2 regions of the Microbulbifer sp. JSM ZJ756 genome follow, and region 2 is predicted to be linked to the other one. Evidence: riboswitches for the same ligand, from Rfam matches in the RefSeq annotation. Region 2 holds a riboswitch; the other holds the start of a gene.
The links. Region 2 has a riboswitch for molybdenum cofactor ahead of moaA (GTP 3',8-cyclase MoaA). Riboswitches for the same ligand answer to the same signal wherever they lie in the genome.
Positions count from the first base shown of each region.

Region 1: linked by a shared signal. The riboswitch ahead of moaA (GTP 3',8-cyclase MoaA) and the one ahead of moaA (GTP 3',8-cyclase MoaA) in region 2 are both predicted to bind molybdenum cofactor.

Region 1 is NZ_JBISER010000004.1:26,577-42,628, forward strand. It holds gene ftsH (ATP-dependent zinc metalloprotease FtsH) at 1-1,717, opposite strand, end outside; gene rlmE (23S rRNA (uridine(2552)-2'-O)-methyltransferase RlmE) at 2,020-2,643, opposite strand; gene yhbY (ribosome assembly RNA-binding protein YhbY) at 2,791-3,093, shown strand; gene ACH6CX_RS08250 (hypothetical protein) at 3,104-3,508, opposite strand; gene ACH6CX_RS08255 (S41 family peptidase) at 3,508-5,106, opposite strand; gene pntB (Re/Si-specific NAD(P)(+) transhydrogenase subunit beta) at 5,167-6,558, opposite strand; gene ACH6CX_RS08265 (Re/Si-specific NAD(P)(+) transhydrogenase subunit alpha) at 6,577-8,238, opposite strand; gene moaE (molybdopterin synthase catalytic subunit MoaE) at 8,601-9,056, opposite strand; gene moaD (molybdopterin converting factor subunit 1) at 9,059-9,307, opposite strand; gene moaC (cyclic pyranopterin monophosphate synthase MoaC) at 9,304-9,822, opposite strand; gene moaB (molybdenum cofactor biosynthesis protein B) at 9,827-10,357, opposite strand; gene ACH6CX_RS08290 (molybdenum cofactor guanylyltransferase) at 10,350-11,024, opposite strand; gene moaA (GTP 3',8-cyclase MoaA) at 11,027-11,995, opposite strand; molybdenum cofactor riboswitch at 11,984-12,192, opposite strand; gene ACH6CX_RS08300 (hypothetical protein) at 12,178-12,645, shown strand; gene ACH6CX_RS08305 (ANTAR domain-containing response regulator) at 12,855-13,439, shown strand; gene ACH6CX_RS08310 (CmpA/NrtA family ABC transporter substrate-binding protein) at 13,436-14,506, shown strand; gene ACH6CX_RS08315 (NarK family nitrate/nitrite MFS transporter) at 14,729-16,052, shown strand, end outside.
Region 2 is NZ_JBISER010000014.1:37,298-53,349, reverse strand. It holds gene ACH6CX_RS17810 (nitrate/nitrite transporter) at 1-1,049, shown strand, start outside; gene ACH6CX_RS17805 (alginate export family protein) at 1,221-2,402, shown strand; molybdenum cofactor riboswitch at 2,568-2,706, shown strand; gene moaA (GTP 3',8-cyclase MoaA) at 2,695-3,672, shown strand; gene ACH6CX_RS17795 (molybdenum cofactor guanylyltransferase) at 3,675-4,340, shown strand; gene moaB (molybdenum cofactor biosynthesis protein B) at 4,318-4,860, shown strand; gene moaC (cyclic pyranopterin monophosphate synthase MoaC) at 4,865-5,359, shown strand; gene moaD (molybdopterin converting factor subunit 1) at 5,364-5,609, shown strand; gene moaE (molybdopterin synthase catalytic subunit MoaE) at 5,611-6,078, shown strand; gene modA (molybdate ABC transporter substrate-binding protein) at 6,069-6,827, shown strand; gene modB (molybdate ABC transporter permease subunit) at 6,824-7,534, shown strand; gene ACH6CX_RS17760 (ATP-binding cassette domain-containing protein) at 7,534-8,670, shown strand; gene ACH6CX_RS17755 (HesA/MoeB/ThiF family protein) at 8,723-9,487, shown strand; tRNA gene ACH6CX_RS17750 (tRNA-Met) at 9,743-9,819, shown strand; gene rimP (ribosome maturation factor RimP) at 10,082-10,546, shown strand; gene nusA (transcription termination factor NusA) at 10,604-12,106, shown strand; gene infB (translation initiation factor IF-2) at 12,227-15,013, shown strand; gene rbfA (30S ribosome-binding factor RbfA) at 15,090-15,524, shown strand; gene truB (tRNA pseudouridine(55) synthase TruB) at 15,527-16,052, shown strand, end outside.

The sequences.
Region 1 (16,052 bases), on a different contig from region 2:
CTTTCATTGCCTCGAGGATATCGCGGTTCTCCTCCAGCAGCTTGTTCGCACGGTTGTAGCAGTCATCAATGATGCGGCGCACTTCCGTATCAATTTCGTTGGAGGTCTTGCCAGACACCGGGTTACCGGCGCCGGGCTGGCCACTCTCATCCTCACCGTAATGCAGCGGCCCCAGCTTCTCTGACAGGCCCCACTTGGTGACCATATTGCGGGCCAGCTCGGTGGCACGCTCGATATCATTGGAAGCACCGGTAGTCACACCTTCGGCGCCCAGGGTCATCTCCTCGGCAATACGACCGCCGAACAGCGAACACAGCTGCGACTCGATGGCTCGCTTGGAGATGCTGTACTTGTCCTCTTCCGGCAGGAACTGGGTCACGCCGAGGGCCCGGCCGCGGGGAATGATAGTGACCTTGTGTACCGGGTCATGCTCCGGCACCAGGCGACCGATAATGGCGTGGCCGGCCTCGTGGTATGCGGTGTTCACCTTCTCTTTCTCGCTCATCACCATGGACTTGCGCTCGGCGCCCATCATGATCTTGTCCCGAGCGCGCTCGAACTCTTCCATGGTCACGGTGCGGCGGTTGGCTCGGGCCGCGAACAGGGCGGCCTCATTGACCAGGTTGGCCAGGTCGGCACCGGAGAAACCCGGGGTACCGCGCGCAATGGTCTGAGCGGAAACCGTGTCGGCCACCGGCACCTTGCGCATATGGACCTTCAGGATCTGCTCACGGCCGCGGATATCCGGCAGGCCAACGAACACCTGGCGGTCGAAACGCCCCGGGCGCAGCAGTGCATGGTCAAGCACATCCGGGCGGTTGGTGGCGGCAATTACGATTACGCCCTCATTGCCCTCGAAGCCGTCCATTTCCACCAGCAGCTGGTTCAGGGTCTGCTCGCGCTCGTCGTGGCCACCGCCGACACCGGCGCCGCGATGGCGGCCCACGGCGTCGATCTCATCGATAAAGATGATACATGGAGCCTGCTTCTTGGCCTGCTCGAACATGTCCCGCACCCGCGAGGCACCCACGCCCACGAACATCTCCACAAAATCGGAACCGGAAATGGAGAAGAACGGCACCTTGGCCTCGCCGGCGATGGCCTTGGCCAGCAGCGTCTTACCGGTGCCGGGAGGGCCGGCCATCAGCACGCCACGGGGAATCGCGCCACCCAGGCGCTGGAACTTGGTGGGATCACGCAGGAACTCCACCAGCTCCTGCACGTCTTCCTTGGCCTCGTCCACACCGGCCACATCGGCGAAAGTGGTCTTGATCTGGTCCTCGCCCAGCAGGCGGGCCTTGCTCTTGCCGAACGCCATGGGACCGGACCGGCCACCGGCTCCGCCCTGCATCTGCCGCATAAAGAACATGAACACGGCAATAATGATCAGGATCGGGAAACTGGCCACCAGCAACTGCTGCCAGATGCTGGGGGATTCCGGCTCGCGACCGACGAATTTCACGTCGTTGCGGACCAGCTCGTTGGTGAGCTCGTTATCGATGATCTGCGGCTGGATCGTCTTGAAGCGCTTGCCGTCAGCGCGCTCGCCGGTAATCACGAGGCCATCGACGACCACGCTCTCCACCTGCCCGGCCTGCACGTCGCTCACAAATTCGGAGTAGCTGAGGGACTCATCCCTGGACTGCGGCTTGAAGTTCTGGAACACCATCAGCAGCACCGCCGCGATGATCAGCCACAGTACAAGGTTCTTTGCCATATCGTTCAAAGGGATCACCCTCTTGCTTTACTTAAACTGCCTCCGCACGGGTCCGGCTGACCCGCCGGGCTCAATCCCGGGGCCGGCACTCGCCGGCCGGCAGTCGCACTGCCCACACTGATTGCAGTGCCACCAGATCCAGTCACACCAGTATAGGTATGATAGGCATGTTGACCGCGTGTTCCGCTGCGCCACCACAGGGTCCGCTTATACCACAGACTGGGCATGTGGCAGAAGGGACCGGCCGGTCACACAGCGCTTTTCCTATCGCATTTCCAGGGAAGCGCGGGCCTCTCCGGCAATCAGCCGCCCTTGAAGCCTCGCGCCACCACATAGACCTCGCGCGACCGGGGGCGTGAGGCCCCGGGCTTACGGGTCACGACACTGCTGTAGCTGGCCCGCAGGTCCCGGATCAGCTGGTCAAACCCCTCGCCCTGGAAGACCTTGGCCACGAATGCGCCACCGGGTTTCAGCACCTCGCGCGCCATATCCACGGCCAATTCCACCAGGTACATGGCCGCCGGCTGGTCGACGTCCCTCACCCCACTCATATTGGGGGCCATATCGGAAATCACAAGGTCGGCCCTGGCATCGCCCATATGCTCCAGCAAAGTATTGAGCACCGCTTCCTCGGTGAAATCACCCTGGACGAAATCCACCCCAGCGATCGGGTCCATGGGGAGGATGTCCGAGGCCAGCACGCGGCCCCTGTGACCCACCAGTTCCATCGCAACCTGCGACCATCCACCCGGCGCGGCGCCGAGATCCACAACCGTCATCCCGGGCTTGAACAGACGGTCTTTCTTCTGCAGTTCCTGCAGCTTATAGCTTGCCCGGGAGCGGTAGCCCTCCTTCTGCGATTGTTTGACATAGGGGTCATTGAAATGTTCGCGCAGCCAGCGGTGGCTGCTTTTGGATCGGCCCATCGGTTACAATGCCTGGTATCTAAACAGCTTTCGCAGGAGCGGCCCCGGGCTGCGATCGCGGGTCCGCTGACCCGACACCGATCGCGGCCCGGGGCCGCTCCTACAATCGGTATCCAGAATGGATACCCAGTGGTAATGGAGTATTGTATGCCTTTAACTGCCGAGCGTAAAAAATCCCTGCGCAGCCTTGGCCACAACCTCAAGCCGGTCGTGACCGTCGCCGGCAAGGGACTGAGTGAAGGCGTGATGGAAGAGATCAACCGGGCCCTGGAGGATCACGAGCTGATCAAGGTCAAGTTGATGGTGGCTGACCGCGACCTCCGCCACCAGGTCATCACCGAGCTCTGCCAGCAGAGTGGCGCAGAACTGGTGCAGGAGATTGGCAAGATCGCACTGATCTTCCGGGCGGCCGAGAAACCCAAGGCCCGCACCTCGAACCTGCTCCGCTGATTCCCCCTTCCTACCGGGCCGACTCCTCGGGCACACAATTGACCGCCGCCAGCTGGCGGCGGTCGCCCCCGGGCAGGCGCTGCAGCCAGCAGTGGCCATCTCCCAGCGACAACCGGAATCGGACAGGCTGAGACATTTCGCGCCCACCGAGATGGGGCTGGTCCAGGCTCCGCGGCGGATTGCGCTCGATGACCAGCAGGCTGCTGTCGGTAAATGCAGTTTCCGACAGCGTCACCGGCACCCCGCCCAGGGCCTCACTCACCGCCCGCTGTAACTCGGCGTTACCAGCCTCGCTTATCCCCGTGCGCACCGCCGGCACGTCACCACCCTGGGCCGGGGAGGAATTGCAGCCGGTTATCCCAGCCACCAGCAGCAGGCCGGCCAGGGAGAGCCGTGAGGAGAGGAGGCACATCATCACATCCCCCCCAGAATACGGTTTTCCCGCCACATGGACTTGAAGACGCTCTGGCCGCCGGATCCCTGCAGTCGCACATCCTGGCTCACCACACTGGAAGTACCAGACGCGAGGCTTCCACTGCAGCTACCGGTCTCGATGTAATTGAGGGCAGTGGCGAAGCGCGCCTCAGAGGGGTCGCCCAGCGGGCTGGCAAAATCATCGGCAACGGTGCATCCCGTCACGCCGGCACTGCCGGAACCATTGGGGACGAAGCCATCCGAGTACTCGCCAAACCCCTTGGCGTTCACGCCGGTGAACTGGATGGTGAAGTAGGTGGTACCGCAGTTATCAGTGGGGTAGAAGCCATAGGGCTTGCCGCAGGTCCGCTCGCCGATCTGCACCACCTGGACATCCACACCTCGCAGCCCATTGATAATCGCCTCACTGGCTGAACAGGTGGCGCCACCGGTAAGGACATACACTCGCGGAAGGTCCAGGGACGGAAGTGGCTGCCCCTGGGGCAGCTCACCGCCGCTGCCGGTGACATCGATGAATGGCAGCGGATCCAGGGGCTGGCCGGAGACCGGGTTGATCTCCGGGTGCTTGTCGTTGAACACCATCTGCTCGAACGTCATGCCGGTCGTGGGCACTTCCCCGGCGATCATGTAGGCCAGCTGGCTCGCCATGGTAAGCAGGCCACCGCCGTTGTAGCGCAGGTCCAGAACCAACTCGTCGACAGCCTGGGCGTCCAGGTATTCCACCGCCTCAACCAGCTGCTTCTCGGCGATAGCGATATGGTCATTGAACAGCAAATAGCCGACCTTGCGCCCCAGCGCCGCCTCTTCCACCTTTACGAACTGCACCGGATCCGTCGCGTAGGCGCCCGCGGTCAGGGTGATGGTTTGCACGCTACCGTCCACATACTCGAGCGTGAAGTCGTGCTCCTCACCGGCATTCTCCGGAAACAGGCCGGCATTCAGCGCCTCGATACCGGCATCGTCATCGGCGTTAACCAGGTCGACACCGTCAACCTCCAGCACCCGGGCACCACGCTCGGCGCCTGCCGGTTGTCCCTCCTGCTCCGTATAGGCGATCAACACCTCCCGCGGAGGACGCGATTCCAGTACGGCCCACTGCAGGCCATAGCCCAGGAAGACACCCGACTGGGACTGCGCTACCCACTCCTCGGTGGACAGGTAAAAATGAAAGTTATCCTTTCGGGCACCACTGTCGGTCACCTCATTGGTAACGAGCAGGTCGAAGTACTCCAGCACGCCGAAGTCGGCCGGGTCACGGTCCTCGATCTCGTCGTACCACAGGTACAGATCGTTGCTCCAGGAGCGCAGCCAGTTCTTCTCATCCAGCGCCGTACCCTGGACATCCGGGAAGTCACTGCCGGCCCGGGGCGACTCACAGCGGCTGGCATAAGTGTCGGCAGGCAGGAAGACTCCGGGCTCCCAGGTGCTGCCATCATCACTTCCGCCATCGACCGCGGCCGGCCCGGGGGAAGAGGAACCCCCTCCCCCACCGCCACTGCAACCGCCGGCCAGGCAGGCCAGGCTGAAAAGAAGTGACCGGGACAGGCCGGCCAGCGAGGGGGCGTTGGAGAATTGCATTATTGTTGTTCGCTCAGTTTTTCTGCCAGCCGGGTGGCAGAGCCACCCGTTCACCTGGAATCAGCTGGAAAGCTTGCCCAGTACCGTCTGCAGGCTGTCTTTCGCATCGCCAAACAGCATACGGGCATTTTCCTTGTAGAACAGCGGATTGGCCACCCCGGCATAACCCGAGGCCATGGAACGTTTCAGAATTACCACTTTGCCCGCCTTCCAGCACTCCAGTACTGGCATGCCGGCAATCGGCGAGCCGGGCTTTTCCACCGCATCCGGGTTCACCGTGTCATTGGCGCCGATTACCAGCACCAGATCGGTATCGGGAAAGTCGCCATTGATTTCATCCATTTCCAGGACGATGTCATACGGCACGTTGGCCTCTGCCAGCAGTACGTTCATATGACCGGGCAGGCGCCCCGCCACAGGGTGGATGCCGAAACGAACAGTCTTGCCCTTCTGCCGCAGCTTTTCAGTCAGGTCACTGACCGCCTGCTGCGCATGGGCCACGGCCATGCCAAAGCCCGGAACGATAATAATGCTGTCTGCCGCATCCAGGTCATCCGCCACTTCATCGAAGCTGGTCTCTACCACTTCACCGTCGACCTCGCCATCGCCCACTTCACCGCCGTCAGAGCCGAAACCACCCAGGATCACACTGATAAAGGAGCGGTTCATTCCCCGGCACATGATGTAACTGAGGATGGCACCGGAGGAGCCGACCAGCGCGCCCACCACGATTAACAGGTCATTGCTCAGCATAAAACCGGTGGCAGCCGCAGCCCAGCCGGAATAGCTGTTGAGCATCGAGATCACCACCGGCATATCCGCGCCACCGATCGCCGCGATCAGGTGGATACCCAGCAGCAGGGCGATGGCCGTCATGATCAGCAGGTTAAGGACAGTGCCGGCACCCAGGTCTGCGGGAATAAACAGCCAGCCGAGGAACAGGCAGGCCAGTATTGCCGCCAGGTTGAGCCAGTGCCGCGCCGGCAGCATCAGCGGCTTGCCGCTGACGATTCCCTGCAGCTTGCCGAATGCCACCAGTGAACCGGTGAGGGTAATCGCACCGATAAAGATCCCCAGGAAGATCTCGGTGTTGTGCACGATGTGCTCGGCACCAGTCAGGTTCAGGCGCGGGTCCAGGAAGCCTCCCCAGCCGATCAGTACCGCGGCCAGGCCCACGAAGCTGTGCAGCAATGCCACCATCTGCGGCATCTGGGTCATGGCCACTCGCCGCGCCAGGAAGATACCGATCACCGCGCCGACGGCCATGGCAATAGCCACCATCCAGTAGGCGCCGGAGACGATACCCGCGATAGTGGCAATGATTGCCACCGCCATACCCACCATGCCGTAGATATTGCCCCGCCGCGCGGTCTCGTGACTGGACAGCCCGCCGAGACTGAGAATAAACATCACCGCGGAGAAGAGATACGCCATCGAAATCATACCGTTCATTGTTATTCTCCTCTCCAGTTAACGCCGAAACATTTTCAGCATGCGGTAGGTAACAAAGAACCCACCAAAGATATTGATGCTGGCCACGAGCACTGCAACGAACGCCAGCAATGTCACCAGGCCCGAGCCCGTAGCCCCCACCTGCAACAGCGCACCGACAACGACAATGCCGGAAATGGCATTGGTAACACTCATCAGGGGTGTGTGCAGGGCATGGGTAACATTCCAGATCACCTGCCAGCCGACGAAAATGGCCAGCACAAAAACCGTAAAGTGCGAGACAAAGTCAGCTGGAGCCACCCGACCAAGCCAGAGCAGCAGGGCCCCGGCAATGGCCCAGAAGGCCAGGATCGACAGCGGCGACGTTTTCTTCGGCGCCTTGGCTTCCGGTTTCGGTGCGGCTTCCGCGGACTTTTCCGGGGCAGGCTTGGGCTGCACAGAAACCTTGGGAGCGGGTGGTGGCCAGGTAATTTCCCCTTCGCGAACCACCGTGGCACCGCGAATCACTTCATCCTCGAAATCGATATTGATCTCGCCATCCTTCTCCGGCGCCAGCTCAGCCAGCAGGTGGGTCAGGTTGGTGGAGTAAAGCTTTGAGGACTGGGTGGCGGCCCGGCTCGGCAGGTTGGTGTAACCGATGATGGTTACACCGCTTTTCACCACCTTTTCGTCTTTTTCGGTGTAATCGCAGTTGCCACCCATTTCCGCGGCGAGGTCCACCACGACAGAGCCCTCCGGCATGCTGTCGACCATGTCCGCCAGCCATAATTTCGGTGCCGGCTTGCCCGGGATCAGGGCGGTGGTGATAACAATATCCACTTCTTTCGCCTGCTCACGGAACAGGGCCATCTCGGCATCGATAAATGCCTGGGACATTTCCTTGGCATAGCCACCCTGGCCAGAACCCTCCTCTTCGATCTCCACAGTAAGGAAATCGGCACCCATGGATTCTACCTGCTCGCGCACTTCTGCACGGGTATCGAACGCACGGACCATGGCGCCCATACTTTTGGCGGTACCAATCGCGGACAGGCCCGCGACACCGGCACCGATCACCAGCACCTTGGCCGGCGGGATTTTACCGGCAGCGGTGATCTGGCCGGTAAAGAAGCGCCCGAAGTTATGCGCCGCCTCGATCACAGCCCGGTAACCGGCGATATTTGCCATGGAGCTCAGCGCATCCATTTTCTGCGCGCGGGAGATACGCGGTACCGACTCCACCGCCAGGGCATTGATATTCTTTGCCGCAAGCTTCTCCAGCAACTCTTCACTCTGAGCCGGCTTTAGGAATGCGACCAGGGTAGCGCCAGAGGGAATCAACTCTATTTCTTCATCGGTGGGCGCCTGGACCTTGAACACCAGGCCCGCATCTTTCAGGCAGGCCGCGGCGTCCTCACGGATTTCCGCACCAGCCTCCCGGTAAGCTTCGTCTGCAAAGCTTGCGGCAGCGCCAGCCCCTTTCTCGATAACGACGGAAAAACCCAGATCCTGCATGCGCCGCACGCTCTCCGGCGTGGCCGCAACCCGCGCCTCCCCCGGAGCGGATTCTTTTGGTATGGCTATGATCAACGCGTTACTCCCTCTGTCATTGTTATGAAAACACCAGGTCGACCAGCTGGCTTGCCCTGGCACACACGAAATGCAGTTCCATGGGTAACCAAATGGCCTGCCTGGGGACATCGCTGGAATCGATTCTAACCACGGGGGGAAATTTATGAAAACAAAAGAGACTGAAGCCCGGTATCAACGGGATCAATAGTGGCCATAAAAAAAGGGTTATGGGAAAAACCACTACCAGAATCAATCATTGCAATTGATATTCAACGCCATAATCGCCTCTACCCTACTGGCAAAAGCGGTATTTTCCCCAGTCAACAAGGGTATAGCGATTATTCCTAAGGTTGAAAAACTGGCTGGGAAAATATACCCGCCGCTTTCTTTGCTGCAGAAATGGCGTCATTTACGACGCAACGGTAGCCTCACATTCAGGTGCCATTGGCGAGCTTTCTATCATTTCTTGCCATTCCATTACAGCCAATTTGTCAGCGCCACTTCTCCAGGGCCTCGTGATCACTGGCACGAGATTCCACCCACCGCGCCCTACCGCTGCCACTTTCCTTTTTCCAGAAAGGTGCTTCGGTCTTTAGCAGGTCGATGATATAGCCACATGCATCCAGGGCCGACTGGCGGTGGGGGGCGGTCACCCCCACAAATACAATATCGTCACCGGGAACCAGTTGGCCCACCCGATGCAGGATCCGCACCCGCCCCAGGGACCAGCGTTCCAGCGCACGCTGCCCGATATCCGCCAGTACCTTCTCCGTCATTCCCGGGTAGTACTCCAGTGCCAGTGCCGTGACCGGGTCCCCGCTGTTGAAATCACGCACCGAACCGACGAATATCGTCGTGGCGCCGTCACTGTGATTGTCCGCACGCAAGAGCCCGAACTCGGCGCCGGTATCAAATTCGTGCTCCTGTACCCTGACTTCAACCGACACCGTCACCCCCCGGTCACCGGTGGGAAGAAAGCCACTTCGTCCCCGGCTTTCACCGTGCTCGAGTCCCCGGCCAGGGCCTGGTTGAGGGCCACCTGCAGGTTCCCGCGGCCGAGCGCGACCGCCCACTTTTCCCCGCGCTGCTGCAGGGCTGCCCTGACCTGGCTGATGTCACCCATGCCAGCCACGGGAAGCTCCAGCTGCTCGCAACCCAGCTCTTCCCGCAGGCTGGCAAAAAAAAGTATGCGAATCACCAGTGCTCCTCCGCGGTTGCCAGTCCGGGTTCCGCATCACCCTGTGGTGGCGTCCAGTGTCCATGTTTGCCCCCGGATTTCTCCAGCAGGTGGATATTGCCGATGGCAATGGCCGGATCGACCGCTTTGCACATATCATAAATGGTCAGTGCCGCCACCGATGCTGCGGTCAGGGCTTCCATTTCCACCCCGGTGCGCCCCGCCAGCCGGCAGAAGCTGCGGATACGGACAGAGCAATGATCCGGGTCCAATGCAAACTCCACCTGGACCTTGCTCAGCGCCAGCGGATGACACAGGGGAATCAGGTCGGCGGTTTTTTTCGCCGCCTGGATGCCGGCAATGCGTGCCACCGAGAGCACGTCACCCTTGCGGTTATTACCCTCCGCCAGCTGCCGAAAGGCCGCCTCACTCATGCGTACTTCTGCAGCGGCACGGGCGCCCCGGTCGGTTACCGACTTGTCAGTGACGTCGACCATGCTGGCTTCACCGCGCTGGTTCAGGTGCGTCAATTCCATGCGCTTACCCTCGCTGCAGGTGCGTTACAAAGTTGCAGGGCCGGAAATTGGAATCCAGCTGCTCGCAGAGTATCTGCTCCCACGCGGTACGGCAGGCACCGGTGGAACCAGGCACACAGCACACCAGTGTGTTATTGGCCAGGCCCGCCAGTGCGCGGGACTGGATTGTGGAGGAACCGATCTCCTGCAGCGACACTGCACGGAACAGCTCGCCGAACCCCTCAACCTGCTTGTCGAACAACGGCTGCAGGGCCTCCGGGGTGGAGTCGCGACCACTGAAACCGGTACCACCAGTGGTTAGCACCACCTGGACGGCGGGATCCGCTATCCACAGGGAAACCTGGGCCCGCAACTGGTAGACATCATCCGGGACGATCTTTCGCTCCATCAGGTTATGGCCTGCGGCGCGCAGTACCTCGGCCAGGTACTGGCCCGAGGTATCCGTGTCTTCGGTGCGGGTATCAGATACGGTCAGCACTGCCACATTGAGCGGTACGGGTACCGTTGCGGTAGTTTCGTTGGTGTGATCAGTCATGGATACTCTCCTGTAATTCTCGCCCACGGCCGGGGATCCCTGTTTGCGGGGATCCCAGGATGCGCAGCAGCCGGCTGAATTCAGCCGGGCAATTAACATTCATTTGCCAGCCACTCTCCCCCACCGGTAACTCTGTACCGCCGAGCTGGTGAACCAGCTGTCGCAGGGAGGCGTCCCCCCGGCCGGCGGAGACATCCCGCAGGTAATCCCGGGCGTTATCGTCGAGGCGCAGCCACAGCGGCAGCCACAGGCGCTCATAACAGAGTGCACGGGCACCGTTCCCAACACCTGCACGGCACAGGGCTGCCAGCGGGGCCACTGTCAACAGCGGCATGTCGACGGGGACAGCGAGGATTGCCGGCGGTCCCGCGCCCCCAGCGGCCGGTTCCAGCACCCCGGCCAGATCCTCGGCAATCGCATGCAGCCCACTGACCGGTCCCCGCGACGAACCGATATCCGCCACCCCGCCCCAGGCTGCCCCACTGACCCTGGTAGCCAGCCAGCGAGCGGGAAACTGCCGGCGCAACTCCTCCAGATGCCCCACCGCACGCTCTAACAGCGTTTCTCCGCCGGGCAGCACCATCGCCGCCTTGTCCTGCCCCATGCGACGGGACCCTCCGCCAGCCAGCACCACGGGGCAGATAATACTGGTACGTGTATCGGCCACGATCAGCCCCCCAGCATTGACAGGTTACGGGTTGCGCCGACCTGTTCCTGCTGCAGGTAGTGGCTCGGTTCCTTGGCACCGATTTCCCGGCGGATCCTCTCCGCAAGGGCAGCACTGTCGCCGGCAGCAATTTCGGGATAGAGGTCAATGCCGTGCTCGGCGAACAGGCACAGGTGCAGGCGGCCCTGGGCGGACACCCGCAGCCGATTGCAGCTATCGCAGAAATCTTCGCTATACGGGGTAATAAAACCGATACGGCCGAGGTAATCCGGGTGACGATATTCGCGGGCAGGCCCGGCATCCCGGGGCCGCTCTACCAGTTGCCAGCCATCCCGCACCAGTTCCCGCTCCACGGCGTCACCACGAATATGGTTGCTGGCAAAAAACTCGCGATTGTCACCGGTGCGCATCAACTCGATAAACCGCAATGTCACCGGCGTATGCCGCAGCCAGCCCAGGAACTCACGCAGGCGCCGGTCGGCGCCGCCCTGCAGCAACATGGCGTTCACCTTTACTTCAAGCCCCAGTGCCCGGGCCTGCTCGATACCGCGCAGTACCCTCGGCAAGCAGTCATGCCCGGTAAAATCGGCAAACTCCGCCGGGTCCAGCGTGTCGATGCTGATATTCAGCTGGTCGAGGCCGGCGTCACACCACTGGCCGATCACTCGTGGCAGCTTGTAGCCGTTGCTGGTCACCGCGACCCGGCGGATACCCGGGGTGGCCTTGGTGGCGGCAATGATTTCCGGGAGGTCTGCACGCAGGGAGGGCTCACCCCCGGTCAGCCGCACTTTCTGCGTACCGAGGCTGGCAAACGCGCGCACCACGGTCGATATCTCCGCAGTGCCCAGGTGGGGGGAATTGTCCGTCGCCTGGTACCCATCGGGCAGGCAATAGTCGCAACGGAAGTTGCAGACATCTGTGACGGACAGCCGCAGGTAATAGAACCTGCGCCCATGGTTGTCTGTAAGCATCAAACGCCTTTCCAAGTCAGCGAGCCCGCAGGGATTGCAGGCTCTCGGGAGGCCGGAGGATTTCTCCGCCGACCCTGGTGGCCCGGCCAGTGTGGAAGTTCCGCCAACTGGTGGCCACGGCCCGACTCCCCTATCCAGCCCCGGTACTCATGGGCTGGGCCGGACTTAGGGAAACGGGCTCGGTGTTTGTGATCGGTATCAGTGGTTTTATTGTCCTGCTCGGGACGCTCTCTCCTGTCATGATTGTTTCTGTTTCCGGAAAAGGCGCTCCCGAAGTAAATATTCCCAACAAAAGGAAATATCCGGTTTCTTCGATTTACCTCTCCCGGCGAATTCACGGGGTGCCGGCAATTCCACAGGCAGCCACCCGATCCATAGCACGCAAGCTTTATGCCATAGATCGGCCAGGCCCGGCCAGCCGAGTGGCGCCCCAATACCCGCACAAAGCGAACTTGCCTGTTACGGTATCCCCGGCGCGCATCTGCGAGTGCCCACTCCCGGGTCACCGCACGCGCCATACCGGACGGCTCGCACCAAAAAAACACTTTGCAGGCAGGCTGGCACCAAAACGGCGCAAACTGGCCCGGGCCAATACCCAAAATAGCACGGGGCTTCACGCACGGACCATGGCATTTAGTGCTTTGCCTTAATTGGTATGATTCTTGATTGCCAATACCACAGGCAACGGGGCCCGGCGATAACAGGATTTATCGCCGGGCTTTTTTGTGGGCGCCTGCCCGGCCCAGCCTCCCGCAGTAACAGCCGGTGCGGTCTGGCACTGCGCTTGCACCGATTTAACCAGTGACACCCGGAACCAGAAAGACTCAAGCGACAAGACGGTGAGACAACAGCAGGTCCAATGAACGAACCCCTTGGCATCATGCTGGTCGACGACCAGCCAGAACGTGCAGAAATGGTCTGCCGGCAGCTCCGCGCTGCCGGTTACCGCCTGCTCGTGCACCTGAATAGTGCTGCCGGCCTGCTGCAACAGGTGGATAACCATCGTCCGGATATTGTCCTGATCGATATTGAGTCACCGGACCGGGATATCCTGGAGAGCCTGTCGATCATCAATCGACAGAACCCCACCCCGGTGGCCATGTTCTCCGCCCGCGGGGGCGCTGACTTTATTACCAGTGCTGTGGAGGCCGGAGTCAGTGCCTATATGGCCGAGGGACTGAGTGCCGAACGCGTGACACCGGCGATCGAGATCGCCATGGCGCAGTTTCGCAGCTACCAGCAGTTGCGCGCATCCCTGGAGCGGACCCAGCAACAACTGCATGAACGCAAGACCATCGAGCGTGCCAAGGGCCTGCTGATGGCAAGGAAAAACCTCGATGAACAGGCGGCTCACAAGACCCTGCGCAACCTGGCCATGAACAGCAACTCCACCATGCTCGCGGTGGCGGAACAGATCATTAACCACTTACAGTCCCAGTCATGACCCCAGCCTCACCACTGCACCTGGAAAAGCGACATATCAAACTGCTGTACCTGCGGCTGACCGACAGCGCGCCGCTGGTAGTAGCGCAGGAGGAGGGATTTTTTGCCCGGTTTGGCCTGACGGTGGAACTGCAGCGGGAAACCTCCTGGGCGACTCTGCGTGATCGCCTGATCAGCGGCGTCGCCGATGGTGCAGCCATGCTCGCCCCCATGCCGCTGACCCTGTCACAGGCCCTGCCCCAGTGCGAGGAGCAACTACTGACCGGCCTGATCCTGAGTTGCAATGGCAACGCCATTACGCTTTCGCAGAACCTTTTCGAGTCACTCGGACTGGGCAACGGTGGGGGCGATAGCAGCACCACCGGTGCGGCACTGCGGGACTACCTGCATGCACAGCCCGCGTCGGCCCCGCCATTGAAACTGGCGACGGTTTATCCCCACTCCAGCCACACGCTACAGCTGCGCCACTGGCTACGCCTGGCCGGTATCGATCCCGACCGGGACCTGCAGCTACATATCCTGCCGCCGGAACAGATGGTAACGGCACTGCAGCGGGGTGATATCGATGGTTACTGCGTGGGTGAACCCTGGAACACCATTGCCGCACAACGGGGACTGGGCGTAATCGTGGCAGCCTGCAATGCCCTGCTGCCGGCCATGCCGGAGAAAGTGCTTGCCGTTACTGCGGGCTGGCACACCAGGCACCCACAGACGCACCTGGCCCTGCGCGCCGCATTGCTGCAGGCCTGCACCTGGCTTGGCGACCGCGCCCAGCGACGTGATGCGGTGGCGCTGCTCGCGCAACAACACTACCTGGACCTGGATGCCGACAGCCTGGCCCCCTCACTGAATGACCAGCTGCACTGTCAACATGGCCTGCCCCCGGCAGCCAATCCCGGCTGGCACCTGTTTGCGCACACCGACAGCGACTGCGGGCGCCCGACCCGGGAAAAGGCAACGCAACTGCTGGAGCTATGCGGCAAGTTCTCACCGGTGTCCCCGCAAGCTGCCGGGGCTTTCCGCGAGGAGCTGTACCAGCAGGTGCTGGATTATCTCGGCAAGCACTGAACCCGGACAGCGTGCCCGGCAAATTGCACCGGCACCAGGAAATTAAAGCGGCGAATGCCGCTCACAGAGAAAACTAGAAACCTGGACAACGAAGTCCACCGGCCGCAGCCAAGGCTGCACCCGTGGGCTTTTTTTATGCCCGCGGCCGCGCGCGGTGTGCCATCGAGACCAGAGGATATCGACCGGCATGCCCGCATTGCACAGCGATAAGAGGAAGCAACCATGTCCAGCCAATCACTGAACCTGTTTTCATTCCGCGGGAATATACGGATTCTCCACCTCACCTGGGTGGCATTTTTCATCAGTTTTTTTGCCTGGTTTAACCACGCGCCCCTGCTGATGGCAATCTCCGCTAGCCTGTCGTTAAGCCCCGGGCAGGTAAAGACGCTGCTGATACTGAACGTGGCACTGACCATTCCCGCGCGTATCGTGATCGGAATGCTCACCGACCGCTATGGCCCACGCTTGACCTACTCCATACTGCTGGCAGTTGGCAGCATTCCCTGTTTTATTTTCGCCCTCGCTGACAGCTTCGTGCAGGCGGCCCTGGGCCGCCTGCTCCTCGGTTTTATCGGCGCTGGCTTTGTGGTGGGGATCCGCATGGTTTCCGAATGGTTCCCGGCCCGACAGCTGGGCACGGCTGAGGGAATCTACGGCGGCTGGGGTAATTTCGGCTCGGCGGCGGCAGCCATAACCCTGCCCACGATTGCCCTCCTGTTCGGCGGTGATGATGGCTGGCGCTACGCAATCGGCCTCACCGGCGTACTCGCGCTGGGATACAGCTTTGTGTACTACCGCAGTGTGACCGACACCCCCAAGGGATCGACTTACTTCAAGCCGCGCAGGATGGGCGGCATGGAGGTCACCAGCCGCGGCGACTTTGCCCTGCTGCTGGTGATGAAACTGCCGCTGTACGCCGCCCTGGCCCTGCTCACCTGGAAGCTATCCCCCGCCGGAGTAGCCTTGCTGGACGGAACCTGGGCCAGCCTGGTCTATACGGCGCTGGTACTCCTCTATGTCCTGGACGCCCGCCGTTGCTGGGAAATCAACCGCGAGGTACTGCAGACACCACCGGCGCCCGCGCATCGATACCAGTTCAAGCAGGTCGCGATCCTCAACCTGCTCTATTTCGCCACCTTTGGCTCTGAGTTGGCGGTAGTCTCCATGCTACCGCTGTTTTTTTCCGAAACCTTCAGCCTCGACCCGGTGCGGGCCGGGCTGCTGGCCTCCGGATACGCCTTCATGAACCTGGTGTCCCGCCCGGTGGGCGGCCTTTTCAGTGACAGGTTCGGTCGCCGGGCCACGCTCCAGGTCCTGGTACTGGGCCTGATGGCGGGTTACCTGGCGATGAGCCAGATCGACAGCACCTGGCCACTGCTACTGGCCGTGGCCGCCGCCATGGGCTGTTCCTTTTTCGTGCAGGCCGGTGAGGGTGCGGTCTTCGCCGTGGTGCCCCTGATCCAGCGGCGCCTTACCGGGCAGATTGCCGGCATGACAGGCGCTTACGGCAATGTGGGGGCAGTGTTTTACCTGACGGTATTGAGCC
Region 2 (16,052 bases):
TGCTACCGGTGCTGGTCCTGCTGCCGACCATCAGCACTTTTCCGGGGCATCTGCTCGCCGGCCTGTGGCTGGGGATTTCCGGTGTCTCTTTCGTGCTGGGCATTCGCTATATCAATCCCTGGTTCGAGCGCAGGCAGCAGGGAACAGCCATGGGTATCTTTGGTGCCGGTAACGCCGGCGCGGCGATTACCCTGGCGCTGGCCCCGGCCATAGAGAGCTGGGCCGGGCGAGACTGGATAGGCCCGCTTTATGGGATGGGCCTGCTGGTGATGGTAGTCCTGTTCGCAGTGGCCGCACCGGAGGAGACCCGCTATATGCAGCGCCGGCGGGCGAGCAACCTGGCGCAGCAATTGCAGCCGTTGCGCCAACTGAGGGTCTGGCGTTACGGGCTTTATTACTACTTTGTGTTTGGTAGTTTCCTGGCATTGCTGCTGTGGCTGCCGCACTACTACCTTTCTGTCTACGAGGTATCCCTGACCACTGCCATGGCCCTGACCCTGGTGTTCGTGGCCCTGTCGAGTTCTGTGCGGGCGCTGGGAGGCTGGTTTGCCGACCGCTACGGTGCCCGCACGGTGAACTGGAGTGTCTTCTGGACCTGCCTGGTATGCCTGTTCTTCCTGAGCTACCCGCCGACCAGCATGACAATCCATGGGGTTGAAAGGGATGTGGAGCTCAGTATTGAAGTGAGTATCGAATTGTTCACCCTGCTGCTGCTGGTGATCGGTATAGCCCAGGGCTTCGGACGCGCCTCGGTATACAAGGCGCTCCATGACAACTTTCCCGGGCATATGGGCAGTGTCGGGGGGACCGTGGCGACTATCGGCGCCTTTGGCGGCTTCACGCTACCAGTCATGTTTGGTATGGCGCAGGATTTAGTGGGTATTCACAGTGCGGCCTTTATGCTGCTCTACGGAGTGCTCGCACTGTGCATGGTGGTGATGTACCTGGCGATCCAGAGAGAGCGTTATCAGCAACGACTGCAGTTCGCGCGGCAGCATAACTTCCTTCACGACGATACCGGCACCGGAGGGGCTCTTTCCGTAGAATGACTCCGCTTACCGATTTGGTGGTAACCGGTGGGGCGAGTGGGTGGTAGGAAATTTCAGGGGGTGAAAAAGCGGTGGATTTTCCCGGTGCGCAAAGGGGTGTAACTTGCTCCCGATCCCGATCACCCAATCGCATAGGAAAAGCGGATGAATACGCAATATCTACCGAAATTAATGGGCGTTCTAGTTCTGGGTGCTTGCAGCAGCCTGGCAGTGCATGCGGCAGAGGAGGATAGCGGCGCGACCTCGATGGCAGACGCCCTGGGTTCCGGAAGCGTGGGGCTCAACCTGCGTTACCGGGTCGAGGGCGTCGATCAGGAAAACCTGGAGGAAAATGCCATCGCCTCCACCCTCAGGTCGCGCCTGACCTGGGAGAGTGCGGCTTACCACGGATTTTCCAGCCTGCTTGAATTTGATGATGTCTCAGTGATCGGCGATGGCGATTACAATTCCACTACCAATGGCAACGCCCTCTACCCGGTGGTTGCTGATCCCTCCGGGACTGAAGTCAACCAGGCCTACCTGCAGTACCGCGGCAAGTCCTCCATAGCCACCGCCGGCCGGCAGCGCATCAACCTCGATGACCAGAGATTTGTCGGTGGGGTGGGCTGGCGCCAGAACGAGCAGACTTACGATGGTTACCGTTTCCAGTATGGCCAGCCTGACAGTTTCCAGCTCGACTACAGCTACATATACAACGTCAACCGGATTTTTGGCGAGGACAGCGTCAATTCCGACTTCCGGGGCGCTATCCAGCTGCTTCACGCCGCCTACCCGGTAAACGAATCCCATAAGCTGACGGCGTTTCTCTACGAGCTGGACCTGGACACGGTGGTCAACGCCTCGAGCCGTACTATCGGCGTGCGGTACGAGGGTGCATTCGGGCCTGTCTCAACCCGGTTGAGCTACGCCACCCAGTCCGAGACCGGCGACAGCACCCTCGAGTACAGAGCGGAATACTACCTCGCCGAAGTGGCCGCCAGCATCGGCCCGGTGCAGCCGAAAATAGGCTACGAGGTGCTCGGCAGCGATGACGGAGCGGCCTTCACCACGCCGCTTGCCACCCTGCACAAGTTCCAGGGCTTCGCCGACAAGTTCCTGGCGACACCGGCCGACGGGATCGAGGATTTGTATGTCGGGGCCAGTGCGAAACTCGCCGGTGGAAATTTCGGAGTGACCTATCACAACTTTGGCGCTAACGCCTCGTCCCTGGATTATGGCGAAGAGTGGGATGTCAGCTACGGCCGCAAGATCAATGACCAGCTCTCCGCACTGGTGAAGTACGCGACCTACAGTGCCGATGAGTACGGCGTGGATACTGACAAAATCTGGCTGATGCTCACCGCCAGCTTCTGATAACAACAGGAAACCGTTTCCCCGGCCAGGCGTCGGGGCTTTTTTTACTGTTGCCCCCGGGCGTCCGGGTACGGAACCCCGCTATCGTCGATTATCGAAACGTACTTGCCCCGGGAGGAGTACCACCTTTGCCCCAAGCAGAAACCTGTCGCGCTGGTACACTGGCAACAGTTTAAACACCGAGTCCCGCTGCCTACACGGCCTCAGCCGCAAGGTGCCGGGACCGTGGCCGGAAAGGCCACCAGGGTCACACGGGAAACCGGGTGGCCTCCCGACTTTGGAAAGGCGTTTAATGTTACAAGATAGCTATGGCCGCCGGTTTTATTACCTGCGCCTGTCCGTGACCGACATCTGCAACTTCCGCTGCAATTACTGCCTGCCCGACGGGATTGGCTGTGGGCGATCGCTCGAGGGTGAAAACCCCCTCTCCGTGGCGGAAGTTGACACCGTCGTCCGCGCCTTTGCCTCGCTCGGTACCGAAAAGGTGCGCCTCACCGGCGGCGAGCCCTCCCTGCGCCGCGACCTCGACTCACTCATTGCGGCAGTGCATGACTGCGATGGCATCCGTCGCGTGGCAATCACCACCAATGGCTATCGCCTGCCATCCCAGATAGACGGTTGGCATGCGGCCGGGCTCGACCAGTTGAACGTGAGCGTGGACAGCCTGGATCCCGCGCAATTCCAGCGGATTACCGGTCACGACCGCCTCGAGAAGGCCCTGGCCGGGATCGACCGCGCCCTGGAGCTGGGTATCCAGACCAAGGTCAATGCCGTCCTCCTGCGTCAGCACAACCTCGCCGGTTTCGACCAGTTCCTGGACTGGGTCCGGCAGATGCCGGTGACCCTGCGCTTTATCGAACTGATGCGCACCGGCGACAACCGTGAGTTCTTTGCCAGCAACCATGTCTCTGGCACAGATATTGAGTCCCGACTTGTACAGGACGGTTGGCAGCAGGTGGTGCGCGCTCGGGATGCGGGTCCGGCCCGGGAGTATTACCACCCGGATTACGCCGGCCGTGTCGGCCTGATCACCCCCTATAGCAGTGATTTCTGCGCGAGCTGCAACCGGCTGCGCATGTCTGCGCAGGGCAAGCTGCACCTGTGCCTGTTCGCCGACGCGGGCTTCGACCTGCGCCGGGAGATCGCCGCCGGCGATGCGGAGGCCCTGGCCGACCATATCCGTGAACTGATTGGCGGCAAGAGCGCGGGTCACGAGCTGCAGCGCGGACTGACCGGCGCCACCCGCAACCTGGCAATGCTGGGGGGATGAACATGGCAACTACACAACAGAGCATCGGCGTGGTGCTGGCGGGCGGGCGCTCCAGCCGCATGGGGCGGGACAAGGCCCTGCTGCCCACTGCCGGTAACCGCACCTTCCTCGACCACGCCTGTGCGCTGCTGCGTGAGCTGCCCCTGGCCCAGGTGGTTGTAAGTGGTGCCCGGCCCGGCGGTGTCCCCGACCTGGTCCCCGGCCGGGGACCGCTGGGGGGACTGCACGCTGTTGCCAGTGCCACCAAAGCGCCAGCGGCGCTGGTGATCCCCGTCGACATGCCGCTGCTCCCGGCAGGAGCGCTAGCCCGTTTGCTGCATGCCGGCGTCGAGAGCGGCCGCGCCAGCTACTTCGGCGACTATTTCTTCCCGCTGTGGCTGCCGCTGGACACCGGGTGCCGGGCCTACCTGCAGCGCGCGGTGGAAGGGGATGCGCCCAATGCCGTGGGTGCGCTGCTGCGGCACCTGGGGGCTCTTTCCCTGCCGGGCGCGGGCGACTGGTGCCACAACGTCAATACGCCGGCGGACTACTACGCCCTGCCAGGTAGCGCACTGCCGGGCAGCGCCCGGTTCGTGCATCCAGTGGCTGAAGTCGGGTGCCCGAAAAGAAATTCCCGATACCAATTTTCCGAGAGAGTACTGAACAATGGCCGGACACGCTTCCACTGAATTCATCCCGCTCAATATCGCGGTGCTGACCGTTTCGGACACCCGCACCGAAGAGACCGATACCTCCGGCGGTTACCTGCGCGAGGTTCTGCAGGGGGCCGGTCACCAGCTGGCCGACCGGCGGATAATCCCGGATGACGTCTACCAGCTGCGCGCGGTGGTTTCCGCGTGGATCGCCGATCCGCAGGTGCAGGTGGTCCTGGTGACTGGCGGTACCGGCTTCACCGAGCGGGATTCCACGCCGGAGGCACTGCAGCCCCTGTTCGACAAAACGGTGGACGGTTTCGGCGAGCTGTTCCGGCATATCTCCCTGGGGGATATCGGCAGCTCGACGGTCCAGTCGCGGGCCCTGGCGGGGCTCGCCAACCGTACCCTGGTGTGCTGCATGCCGGGTTCCACCGGCGCCTGCCGCACCGCCTGGGAGGGCATACTGGAGCAGCAGCTGGACGCGCGTCACCGGCCGTGCAACTTCGTGCCGCACGTGGATTTCCAGCGCCAGAACTGTGCGACCCGGGGATAATGCCATGAGCCACCTGACCCACCTGAACGAGCGCGGCGAGGCCAGCATGGTCGATGTCACGGCCAAGGAGATCACCGACCGCAGTGCGCGGGCGCAAAGCAGCGTAACCATGAGTGCGGACGCATTTGCACTGTTGAGCGAGGGCGCCCACCGCAAGGGGGACGTGCTGGCGGTGGCGCGCATCGCCGGCATCCAGGCAGCCAAGCGCACCGCGGACCTGATTCCTCTGTGCCATCCGCTGGCGCTGACCAAGGTGGCCGTGGAGTTCGAGTTGTGCCCGGAGGATCATCGGGTAGACATCTCCGCATTTTGCCGACTGGCCGGGCGTACGGGTGTCGAAATGGAAGCGCTGACCTCGGCCTCGGTGGCGGCGCTGACGATATACGACATGTGCAAGGCGGTGGATCCGGCGATGGTCATCGGGCCCACCCGGCTGGCAGAGAAAACCGGCGGCAAGCGGGGCCACTGGCAGCTCGCTGATGCAGGCATGCAGGAGTAACGACATGATCAAGGTTCTGTTCTTCGCGCGACTTCGGCAGCAGCTCGGTATGGGTGAACTGCGGCTCGAGGACTTTTCCGGCACTGTGCGCTCGCTGTGCGCAGTCCTCTGCGAGAAGTATCCCCAGTGGCGGGAACACCTGGATGACGATGCTATCCGGGTGGCGGTGAACCAGGAACTGGCAGACAGCGACGCAGCCGTCGCCGCCGGTGACGAGGTGGCCTTCTTTCCCCCGGTGACCGGAGGCTGATATGGACCGCATCGATGTACGCGAGGCCCCCCTCGATGTGGCCGCCGAATACGCGGCCCTGCAGCAGGCGAATACGGCCGATGGCGCCTGCGCGATGTTTGTCGGCTCGGTGCGGGATTTCAATGCCGGCAGTGCGGTCGGCGGCCTGGCCCTGGAGCATTACCCCGGCATGACGGAGAAAAGCCTGCGGGCTATCGTCGCAGATGCACGCGGGCGCTGGCCCCTGGGGCGGGTTAACCTGGTCCACCGGGTAGGTCCCATGCAGGTGAATGACGAAATCGTCTTTGTCGGGGTCACCAGCCCCCACCGCCAGGCGGCGTTCGCGGCTTGCCAGTACATCATGGACCGGCTCAAGACCGAGGCGCCGTTCTGGAAGCGCGAAACCGTTCGGCGGGCCTGCGGTGCTGAGGAAGAGCGCTGGGTCGAGGCCCGGGCCAGTGACCAGGCGGAGCTGGAAAAGTGGGGCTGATACGTGCGCTGGCCGTGCTGGGGGCGCTGCTCGCGCTCGCGCTCCCGGCCGGGGCCGACGACTGCCGGCTGAAGGTGGCGGTGGCCGCGAGTTTCCGTCCCGCCCTGGAAACGCTGTTGCCGGAATTCGAGGCCGCCACCCGCTGTCGTGTCGTGCTGACCAGCGGCAGTTCCGGGGCGCTTTACCAGCAGGCCCTGCACGGCGCGCCGTTTGACCTCTTCCTTTCCGCCGACCGGCAACGCCCCGGCTTGCTGGAGCGGCAGGGCAGGATTGTGCCGGGCAGCCGCCGCACCTATGCGCGGGGCCTGCTGGCGCTGTGGCTCCCGGATACCGGGGGGGGATCGGAGGCGCTGCTGCGGCGCTGGCGGGATACCCTGGTGCTGGCCGATCCCGAGGTGGCGCCCTTCGGGGTCGCTGCCAGGCAGGTGCTGCAGTCGCTGGGGCTGTGGGAGGCCGGTGGCGCGCGGCTGGCGCGGGCCCACAATGCCGGCCATGCTTTCATGCTGCTCGAATCCGGGCACGCCCGACTCGGCTTTGTCGCCGCGAGCCAGATGACCGCGGCCGGCCGTAATAATGTCTGGCTGATACCGCAGGATCTTTATGAGCCGATTGAACAGCAGCTGGTGGTGCTCAGGCACGCTCGTAGTCCCTCAATGGCAGAGGCCCTGGCAGACTTCCTGGCCAGTGATGACACCCGCCAGCGACTGGTGGCCCTGGGTTATGGCCCCGGGGCGGGGAAGGGCTTATGAATCTTGATATTGCCGACCTGGGCGCGCTGTGGCTGACCCTGCGCCTCGCTGCAGTAACCACAGCGCTGTTACTGGTTATTGGTGTACCGCTGGCGTGGAAACTGAGTCACTGGCAGAGTCGCTGGCGCCACGCGGTGGAGGTGATCATCACCCTGCCGCTGGTATTGCCGCCTACAGTACTGGGCTTCTACCTGCTGCTGGTGCTTTCGCCGAACTATGCGCCGGGAAGCTGGCTGGCGGAAGCGCTGGGACAGCCGCTGGTGTTCTCCTTCACCGGCCTGGTGATAGCGTCGGTGATCTACTCCCTGCCATTTATGGTGCAGCCGCTACTCGTGTCCTTCAGCCAGCACGGCGGGCGGCTGACCTCTGCCGCCGCGGCTCTCGGCATGCCGCCGCTGGCGGCATTGCTGCGGGTGCTGTTGCCGGCCAGCCGCCCGGCAATCATCAGCGCCTGCGCCCTGACCTTTGCCCATACCCTGGGGGAATTTGGCGTGGTGCTGATGATCGGCGGGGCCATTCCGGGTGAGACCCAGGTAGTATCGGTTGCACTCTACCAGCATGTGGAGGCGATGGAATACGGTGCGGCCCACCGCCTGGCGCTCCTGCTGGTAGTGGTCACCACGGCACTGTTGCTGCTCGCCCGCTGGCTGGGGCGCAGCGCGGTAGTGAAAGACCGGGACGTTCCTGTAATGGGGGCGCTGGGCTGATGGATCTGGCACTGTCATTCCTGCGTCCGGCGGCGCGTCATGGGTACGGCGAGAAAACCGGCACGCGGGGGCTGGCCGTCGAGGGGCTGGTTACCTCACTGAATACCACGACGCCCTGGCAGCTCGCCCTCCCGGCCAGGGGAACCTTCGGCTTCAGCGGTCCGTCCGGTAGTGGCAAGAGCACCCTGCTGGCCGCGCTTGCCGGACAGCGCGCCTGTTCGGGCCGGGTGAGCTTTGCCGGCATGTGCTGGCAGGAAGGCACCTGGGGACTTGCTGCCCACCAACGCGACCTGGTGCTTGGCTTCCAGGATGTACGCCTGTTTGCCGGGCAGACCGTTGCCGACAACCTGGCCCTGGCCCATCGCTACAGTCGCCGTCGACTGGCACACGAGGAGCGGGCGGGGTTGATCGAGGCATTCGGGATCGCACCGTTACTGGGGCAGCCGGTTGAGCAGCTCTCTGGCGGTGAGGCCCAGCGGGTGGCACTTTTACGCCAGCTATTCAGTAATGCTGCAGTGCAGCTCTACGACGAGCCCCTGTCCGCGGTGGATCGGTCACAGGTACTCCGTGGCCTGATCCCGGCGCTGAGAGCTTTCTGGGCCAGAAACCCGGCACTGGTGATCTGGACCAGTCACGATTTCAATGAAATCCAGCTGCTTGCCAGCCACTGCCTGTGGATGGAGGAGGCCGCACTGCGTGGACCCGTCGCCGTCCGGGAGTTGATCGGGTTCCAGGCGTCCGGCGAAAGCGCGGAACACTCCTGCTGTAGTCGCCTGGAGGCGCGGGTCGAGTCCTGCGAGGCGGGCCTGCTGACCCTGTCCCTCGGCGATGTCCTGCTCTATGCGGACAATGTAGTGGGGTGCCACCGGCCCGGGGATATCGTCCCTTTCCTGCTCGGTTCCGGAGATATCAGCCTGAGCCTCGAGCGCCCCGGCCTTTCCAGTATCCTGAATTGCCTCCCGGCCGAGTTGCTGGCCATGGTGCCGGTTGCGGACGGGCGCGTGCGCCTGGAACTCGGAGCCTGCGGCCAGGCATTCTGCGCTGATATCTCGCGCCTGTCGCGGGAGCGCCTGCAACTGGAGGTGGGCAGGCGCTACTTTGCGCAGTTCAAGGCCGGCAGCCTGACCGGCCTCTGATAACAGCATCGCCGCCGAGTCTTCAGGCGGTGATTTTATCGATTGGTGAAACATGCTCAGTCATAAAGAACGTATCCGCTACAGCCGCCAGATAATGCTGCCGCAGATGGGGGAGGCTGCGCAGGAAAAGCTGGCCGGGGCCAGGGTCATGGTTGTGGGCATGGGCGGGCTCGGTTGTCCCGCGGCGCTGTACCTGGCCACCGCGGGCGTCGGCGAGCTGCACCTGGTGGATGGCGACGAGGTGGAGCTGTCCAACCTGCAGCGCCAGGTACTCTACAAAGCCAACCACCTGTACAAGCCGAAAGTGCTGGTTGCCGCGCAGCAGCTGCAGGCCGCCAACCCGGCAATCCGGATCCACCCACACTCGGTGATGGCGGACGAGGGGTGGCTCACAGGTCACCTGCCTGCCTTCGACCTGATGCTGGACTGCACTGATAACATGGAAATCCGCCACAGTATCAACCGTGCCTGTCGGGCGCTGGGGGTACCGGCCATCATGGCCTCGGTGCAGGGATTCTCGGGCCAACTGGTGAGTTTTGATTTTCGCCGGGAGGGTTCACCATGTTATGCGTGCCTCTTTCCAGAGGCGGAACGCGCGCCGCTGGCCAATTGCGAGACCAGTGGCGTGATTGGGCCGGCACTGGGGGTGGTTGGCAGCGCCCAGGCGCTGGAGGCCATCAAGTTGCTGGTAGGCCTGCCCCTCGGCAGCCTGGATTCCCTGCAGGTGTTTGAGGCTGAATACCTCGAATGGCGCAGCCTGGGCCTTGGCGCGCGACGCTGCAGTACGTGTGAGGCGCGCGCGACCGCAGGCGCATGACGTGCCCACCCGCTGCGCCCGGGGGCAGCGATGGGGCACCAATGGGGCCTGTGGAAGTGGTGAAACCCCGGCCGGATTTGCTTCTATCGATTTGGTTCTATAATAGGAATCGGGATGCGCCGGGGAAGGTGAAATTAAATGCCATGGACGGGTTGACGCCGCGGCCCCGTCCCCATAGAATGCGCAGCCTCTTGAGCGGTTAGGCAACTGGCCGCAGGGGAGCGGAGAGCACCAGGCTTCGCTTCTCGGAGTTGATGCGGGGTGGAGCAGCCTGGTAGCTCGTCGGGCTCATAACCCGAAGGTCGTAGGTTCAAATCCTGCCCCCGCTACCAAATTTGAAACGTTGGGTCGCAACCCGGCGTTTCGCGTTTGAAGCCCCGGTCAGGGGCTTTTTCGTATCTGCGAGATACGGTTTCCGAATGGGCCGGAAGTAGGCGCCGCGGTTTGTCATTCGGACCGTGGGGCGGGCTTCCCAGCCCATTTTTTGTTTGTGGGGTACGTCGGTGTGCTCCAGCTTTATGGCGGCCTGGCCGGCCACCCGATACCGCACAGGTAACCGGGACCGGCGGCTAGCCGAAGAGTGTGGTGAATAGAATGGCGACCAAGCGCGAACAGCTGGAAGAACTCCTGGGTCCGGTAGTGGCCTCGCTGGGCTGCGAACTCTGGGGTATCGAGTACCAGACCCATGGCCGCAACGCATTGTTGCGCATTTATATCGATTCCGAAGACGGGATCGCGGTGGAGGACTGTGAAAAGGTCAGCCGCCAGGCCAGTGCGGTGCTGGATGTGGAGGATCCCATCAGCGGCAAGTACACCCTCGAGGTTTCTTCGCCGGGAATGGATCGACCGCTTTACCGCCTGGACCAGTATGAACGTTTCGTTGGCCACCAGATTGAAGTGCGTCTGCGTATGCCGCTGGAAGGCCAGCGCAAGTGGCGCGGCCTGCTCGCCGGTGTCGAGGGGGAGGAAGTGGTGTTGCGTATCGACGGCGAGAACGAATACCTGCTGCCGATCGACAGTATCGAGCGGGCCAACATCGTTCCCCAGTTTACCAAGTAACTTTTCAGTCATTTTCTAGTAGGCGCCTGCGCACAGGCGATTTAGAGGCACAGCTGCATGAACAAAGAGATCTTGCTGGTAGCCGAGGCGGTTTCCAACGAAAAGGGCGTCGACCGGGATATTATTTTCCAGGCGATTGAAGTGGCCCTGGCAACTGCCACCAAAAAACGCTACGACGAAGACTCCACCATTGAGGTGGCCATCGATCGCAGGACCGGCGACTATGAGACTTTCCGCAGCTGGGAAGTCGTGGATGACGATACCCTGGCTGAGCTGGGAACCCAGTTCACCCTGGAAGAAGCACATGAGAAAGACCCGGAACTGAAGGCCGGGGATGTCTACCGCGAACAGGTAGAGAACGTCGAGTTTGGCCGTATTGCCGCGCAGACTGCCAAGCAGGTAATCGTGCAGAAAGTGCGGGAAGCCGAGCGCGCCAAGGTTGTGGAAGAGTACCGCGATCGCGTTGGTGACCTGGTGAGCGGCACCGTGAAGAAGGTGACCCGGGACTTTATCGCCGTGGACCTGGGCAACAATGCGGAGGCCCGCCTGCCGCGTGACCAGCTGGTGGGTCGTGAGATCTTCCGCCTGGGCGACCGGGTGCGCGCAATCCTGTTGGAGATCCAGCCGGAAGCTCGCGGGCCGCAGCTGATGCTGAGCCGCTCCTGCCCGGAGATGCTGATCGAGCTGTTCCGCATCGAAGTGCCGGAAATCGCCGAGGAGGTAATCGAAATCAAGGGCGCTGCCCGCGACCCTGGCCTGCGCGCCAAAATCGCGGTCAACACCAATGACGGTCGCATCGACCCGGTGGGCGCTTGTGTGGGTATGCGCGGTGCGCGCGTACAGGCGGTTTCCAACGAGCTCTCTGGAGAGCGCGTGGATATCGTCCTGTGGGACGACAACCCGGCCCAGTTTGTTATCAATGCCATGGCCCCTGCCGAGATCGAGTCCATCGTGGTGGATGAGGACGCCGGCTCCATGGACGTGGCGGTGGCCGAGGAAAACCTCGCCATGGCGATTGGCCGCAGCGGCCAGAACGTGCGGCTGGCCTCCGAGCTGACCGAGTGGCAGATCAACGTGATGAGCGTTGAGGAGTGGCAGGCGAAGCAGGAAGCCGAGTCCGGCAGTATCATGGAAACCTTCATGGAGCGCCTGGATATCGACGAAGACGTTGCCGGTGTACTGGTGGAAGAAGGTTTCACCACCCTCGAGGAAGTCGCCTATGTACCCATTGAGGAGATGCTGGGTATCGAGGGCTTCGACGAGGAAATCGCCGAGGAACTGCGCGCCCGAGCCAAGGATGCGCTGCTGACCCAGGCGCTGGCCTCCGAAGAGCAGCTGGATGCGGCCGAGCCGCAGGAAGACCTGCTCAACATGGATGGCATGGACCGCCAGCTGGCTTACCAGATGGCGAGCAACGGCATCGCCAGCATGGAAGACCTGGCCGAACAGGCTGTGGATGACCTGCTGGATTTTGAGGGTGTCGACCAGGAGCGCGCTGCCGCCCTGATCATGAAGGCTCGTGAGCCCTGGTTTGCCGACGACAGCGGCGAGCAGGCGTAACGAAGTCCGACGGTAGTAGAATAGCCGGGTCCGCTTGGCGGGCCCTATGGAATGCTGTCATGTAACAATTGCGGGTAATCCAGATAAAACCCCTCCGACAAGCGAATTTTAGGAGAGAGAATGGCCGAAGTAACAGTTAGCGAACTCGCCAAATCGGTTGGTGCCACCGAGGAACGTCTGCTGAAGCAGATGAAGGATGCGGGTTTGCCCCAGACCTCTGCCGATGCTGTAGTGTCGGATGAGGAAAAACAGGTCCTGCTCAACTTCCTGAAAAGCAGTCACGGGGAGCAGAAGACTTCTGCGCCACGCAAAATCACCCTCAAGCGCAAGACCACCACCACGCTCAAAACCGGCTCTGGCACCGGCCGCAAGACCGTGAATGTGGAAGTGCGCAAGAAGCGTACCTACGTGAAGCGCCCCGAGGCCGAGCAGGCCGCGGAAGCGGAGCGCGAGGAGCAGCGGGCAGAGCTGGAGAAAGCACTGGCGGAACAGGCCGAGCAGGAACGCGTGCGCGCCGAGCAGGCCGAGGCGGAAGCCGAGAAGGCCCGTGTCGAAGCCGAGGCGGCGGCTGCAGCTGCAGCGGCCGAGCAGGAGGCAGCCGAGGCCGCTGCGCCGGAGCAAGAGGCAGAAGCACCGGCTGCCGAGGCCGAGCCCGAGCAGGCAGCGGAGTCCGCCGAGGAAAAGCCCCAGCCAGCAGAGGAAGCCAAGCCCGCGCCGGCACGCTCGACTTACGTTGACGACATCGAAGCGATGCGTATCGCCGCGATGGAGCGCCGCAAAGAGGCAGATGCACTCAAGGCCCAGGAGCTGGAAGAGAAGAAGGCCCGCCTCGAGGAGGAGCGCCAGCGCGCCGAGCAGGAAAAGCAGGAGCGCGAGCGCAAGGCCAAGGCCGAAACGGTCAAGCCGTCCCTGCGTCGCAAGCTGGAGGCGACCCCCACCGTCACCGAGAAAGAGGAAGACGAGCCGCGCAAGCGCCGCGGTCGTCGCGGTGCCAAGGGTGGCCCGAAGAAGTCCAGCAAGACCGCGCTCTACGAGCAGGCACTGGAAGCGTTTGAGGATTCGGAAAGCGAGAAGCGCAGCACGCGCTCCCTGTCCCGCCCGACGCTCAAGATCAAGAACACACATGGGTTCAAGAAGCCCACGGGAAAACAGGTGTACGAAGTACAGTTAGGTGAAACCATCACCGTCGGCGAACTGGCCAAGCAGTTGAACATGAAGGCCGGCGAACTCATCAAGCGCCTGATGAAAATGGGCGAGATGGTCACCATCAACCAGAGCCTGGATCGCGAGACCGCCACCCTGATCGTCGAGGACCTCGGCCACAAGGTGGTACTGCGTTCCGAGAACGAGCTCGAGGAAAGCCTGGTGGCTGAAGTCGAGAAGGCCGAGGGTGAACAGGTCTCCCGCGCCCCTGTCGTCACCGTGATGGGCCACGTGGACCACGGCAAGACCTCGCTGCTGGACTACATCCGCAAGACCAAGGTGGCCTCCGGTGAAGCCGGTGGTATCACCCAGCATATCGGTGCCTACCGGGTGCAGACCAGCCAGGGCGAAGTCGCCTTCCTCGACACCCCTGGCCACGCCGCATTTACCGCCATGCGCGCCCGCGGTGCCCAGGCTACTGACGTTGTAATCCTGGTGGTGGCAGCGGATGACGGTGTCATGCCGCAGACCGAGGAGGCCATCCAGCACGCCAAGGCGGCCGGTGTGCCGCTGGTTGTCGCCATCAACAAGTGCGACAAGGAAGGTGCGGACCCGGATCGCGTCAAGAACGAGCTGGCAGCGAAAGAGGTTATCCCCGAGGACTGGGGCGGCGACACGCAGTTTATCGAAGTATCCGCCCATACCGGCCAGGGCATCGACGACCTGCTGGAAGCAGTATCCCTTCAGGCAGAAATGCTGGAACTGAAAGCCGAAGTGGGCGTGCCCGCACGCGGTGTTGTCATCGAATCGCGCCTGGAAAAGGGCCGCGGTGTGGTTGCTACCCTGCTGGTACAGAGCGGCGAGCTCAAGCGCGGCGATATTGTTCTCGCCGGCCAGAGTTATGGCCGTGTGCGTGCCATGACCAACGAGCTGGGCAAGAGCGTAACCGAGGCTGGTCCGTCCACTCCGGTGGAACTGCTGGGTCTCGACACCACGCCCAATGCCGGTGACGAGTTCATGGTGGTTACCGACGAGCGCAAGGCCCGTGAAGTGGCCGAGCAGCGTTCCGAGAAGGAGCGTCGTGAGCGTATGCAGCGCCAGCAGGCGGCCAAGCTGGAAAACATGTTTGCCGATATGGAAGCCGGTGAAAGGAAGGTCCTGCCGGTAGTCATCAAGGCCGACGTGCGCGGCTCGCTGGAAGCTATCCTGTCGGCGCTGGCGGACATCGGTAACGAGGAAGTCTCGGTTAACGTAGTGTCCAGTGGCGTGGGTGGTATCGCAGAAAACGACATCAACCTGGCCTTGACCTCCGGTGCAATCGTCATCGGCTTTAACACCCGTGCCGATGTTGCGGCCCGCAAGCTGGCCGAGGCCGAGAGCGTGGAAATCCGCTACTACAGCGTGATCTACAATCTGCTGGACGAGGTCAAGCAGGCCCTGTCGGGTATGCTGGAGCCGGAAGTGCGCGAGGAAATCGTGGGTATCGCCGAGGTGCGCGATGTCTTCCGGTCGCCCAAGTTCGGCGCCATCGCCGGCTGTATGGTCACCGAGGGTACCGTATACCGCAACAAGCCGATCCGCGTCCTGCGTGACAACGTGGTGATTTACCAGGGCGAGCTGGAGTCCCTGCGCCGCTTCAAGGACGACGTCCAGGAAGTGCGCAACGGGATGGAGTGCGGTATTGGCGTGAAAGACTACAATGACGTCAAGTCCGGGGACCAGATCGAGGTCTTCGACATCGTCAAGGTCGCCCGCGAGCTGTAACCGGGACCACTCCATAGCGCCATCCCGGCCCGCTGCCGGGATGGCGTGTTATGCCAGCCACTCTTACAGGTAACCAATGGCAAGAGAATTTTACCGCGCCGACCGAGTCGCTGACGCCATGCGCCGCGAGCTGGCGCAGTTGATCCAGCGTGAAGTGCGCGACCCACGCCTGGGCATGGTCAATGTCAATGACGTTGAGGTCAGCCGGGACCTGGCATCCGCAAAGGTCTATGTCACCTTTGTCGGTGAGGATGACCGCAGCAAGATCAATACCTCGATGCAGGTCCTGAACAAGGCTGCCGGATTCCTGCGCAGCCAGCTGGCGCGTGCCATCCAGATGCGCACTATCCCCCGCCTGCAGTTCCGCTATGACGAAACGTCGGTTCGCGGCCAGGAACTGTCCGCACTGATCGAAAAGGCGGTAAAGTCCGATCGCAGTCATCATCCGGACGATGCCGGTAACGACGACAGCGGTGACCGGGGTGACAACAAGGGCGACGACAAAGAGTAACCATGGGCCGCAGACCAAAATGGGGCCGTGCGGTTAGCGGCGTCCTGCTGCTGAACAAGCCTGCCGGAATCACCGCCAACGACGCCCTCCAGAAAGCCAAGCGACTGTTTTTCGCCAACCGTGCCGGGCATACCGGTGCGCTGGACCCGCTCGCCACCGGCGTGCTGCCGGTGTGTTTTGGCGAAGCCACCAAGTTCTCCCAGTACCTGCTGGATGCCGACAAGCGCTATCGGAGCACCTTCGTGTTCGGGATGCGAACGGCCAGCGGCGATGCGGATGGTGATGTGATTGCCACCGCGGACGCCTCCGGCCTGCAAGAGGCGGATGTGCGGGAGGCGATGGCCCAGTTCCGTGGCCGTATCCAGCAAGTGCCGTCCATGTACTCCGCCCTCAAGCACAAGGGCCAGCCACTCTACAAGCTGGCCCGCCAGGGCCTGGAGGTGGAGCGCGAGGCGCGCGAGGTCGAGATTTTCGAGTACGAGCTGCTGGCCTTTACTCCCGGCCCCCAGCCCCGCGCCGAAGTGGAGA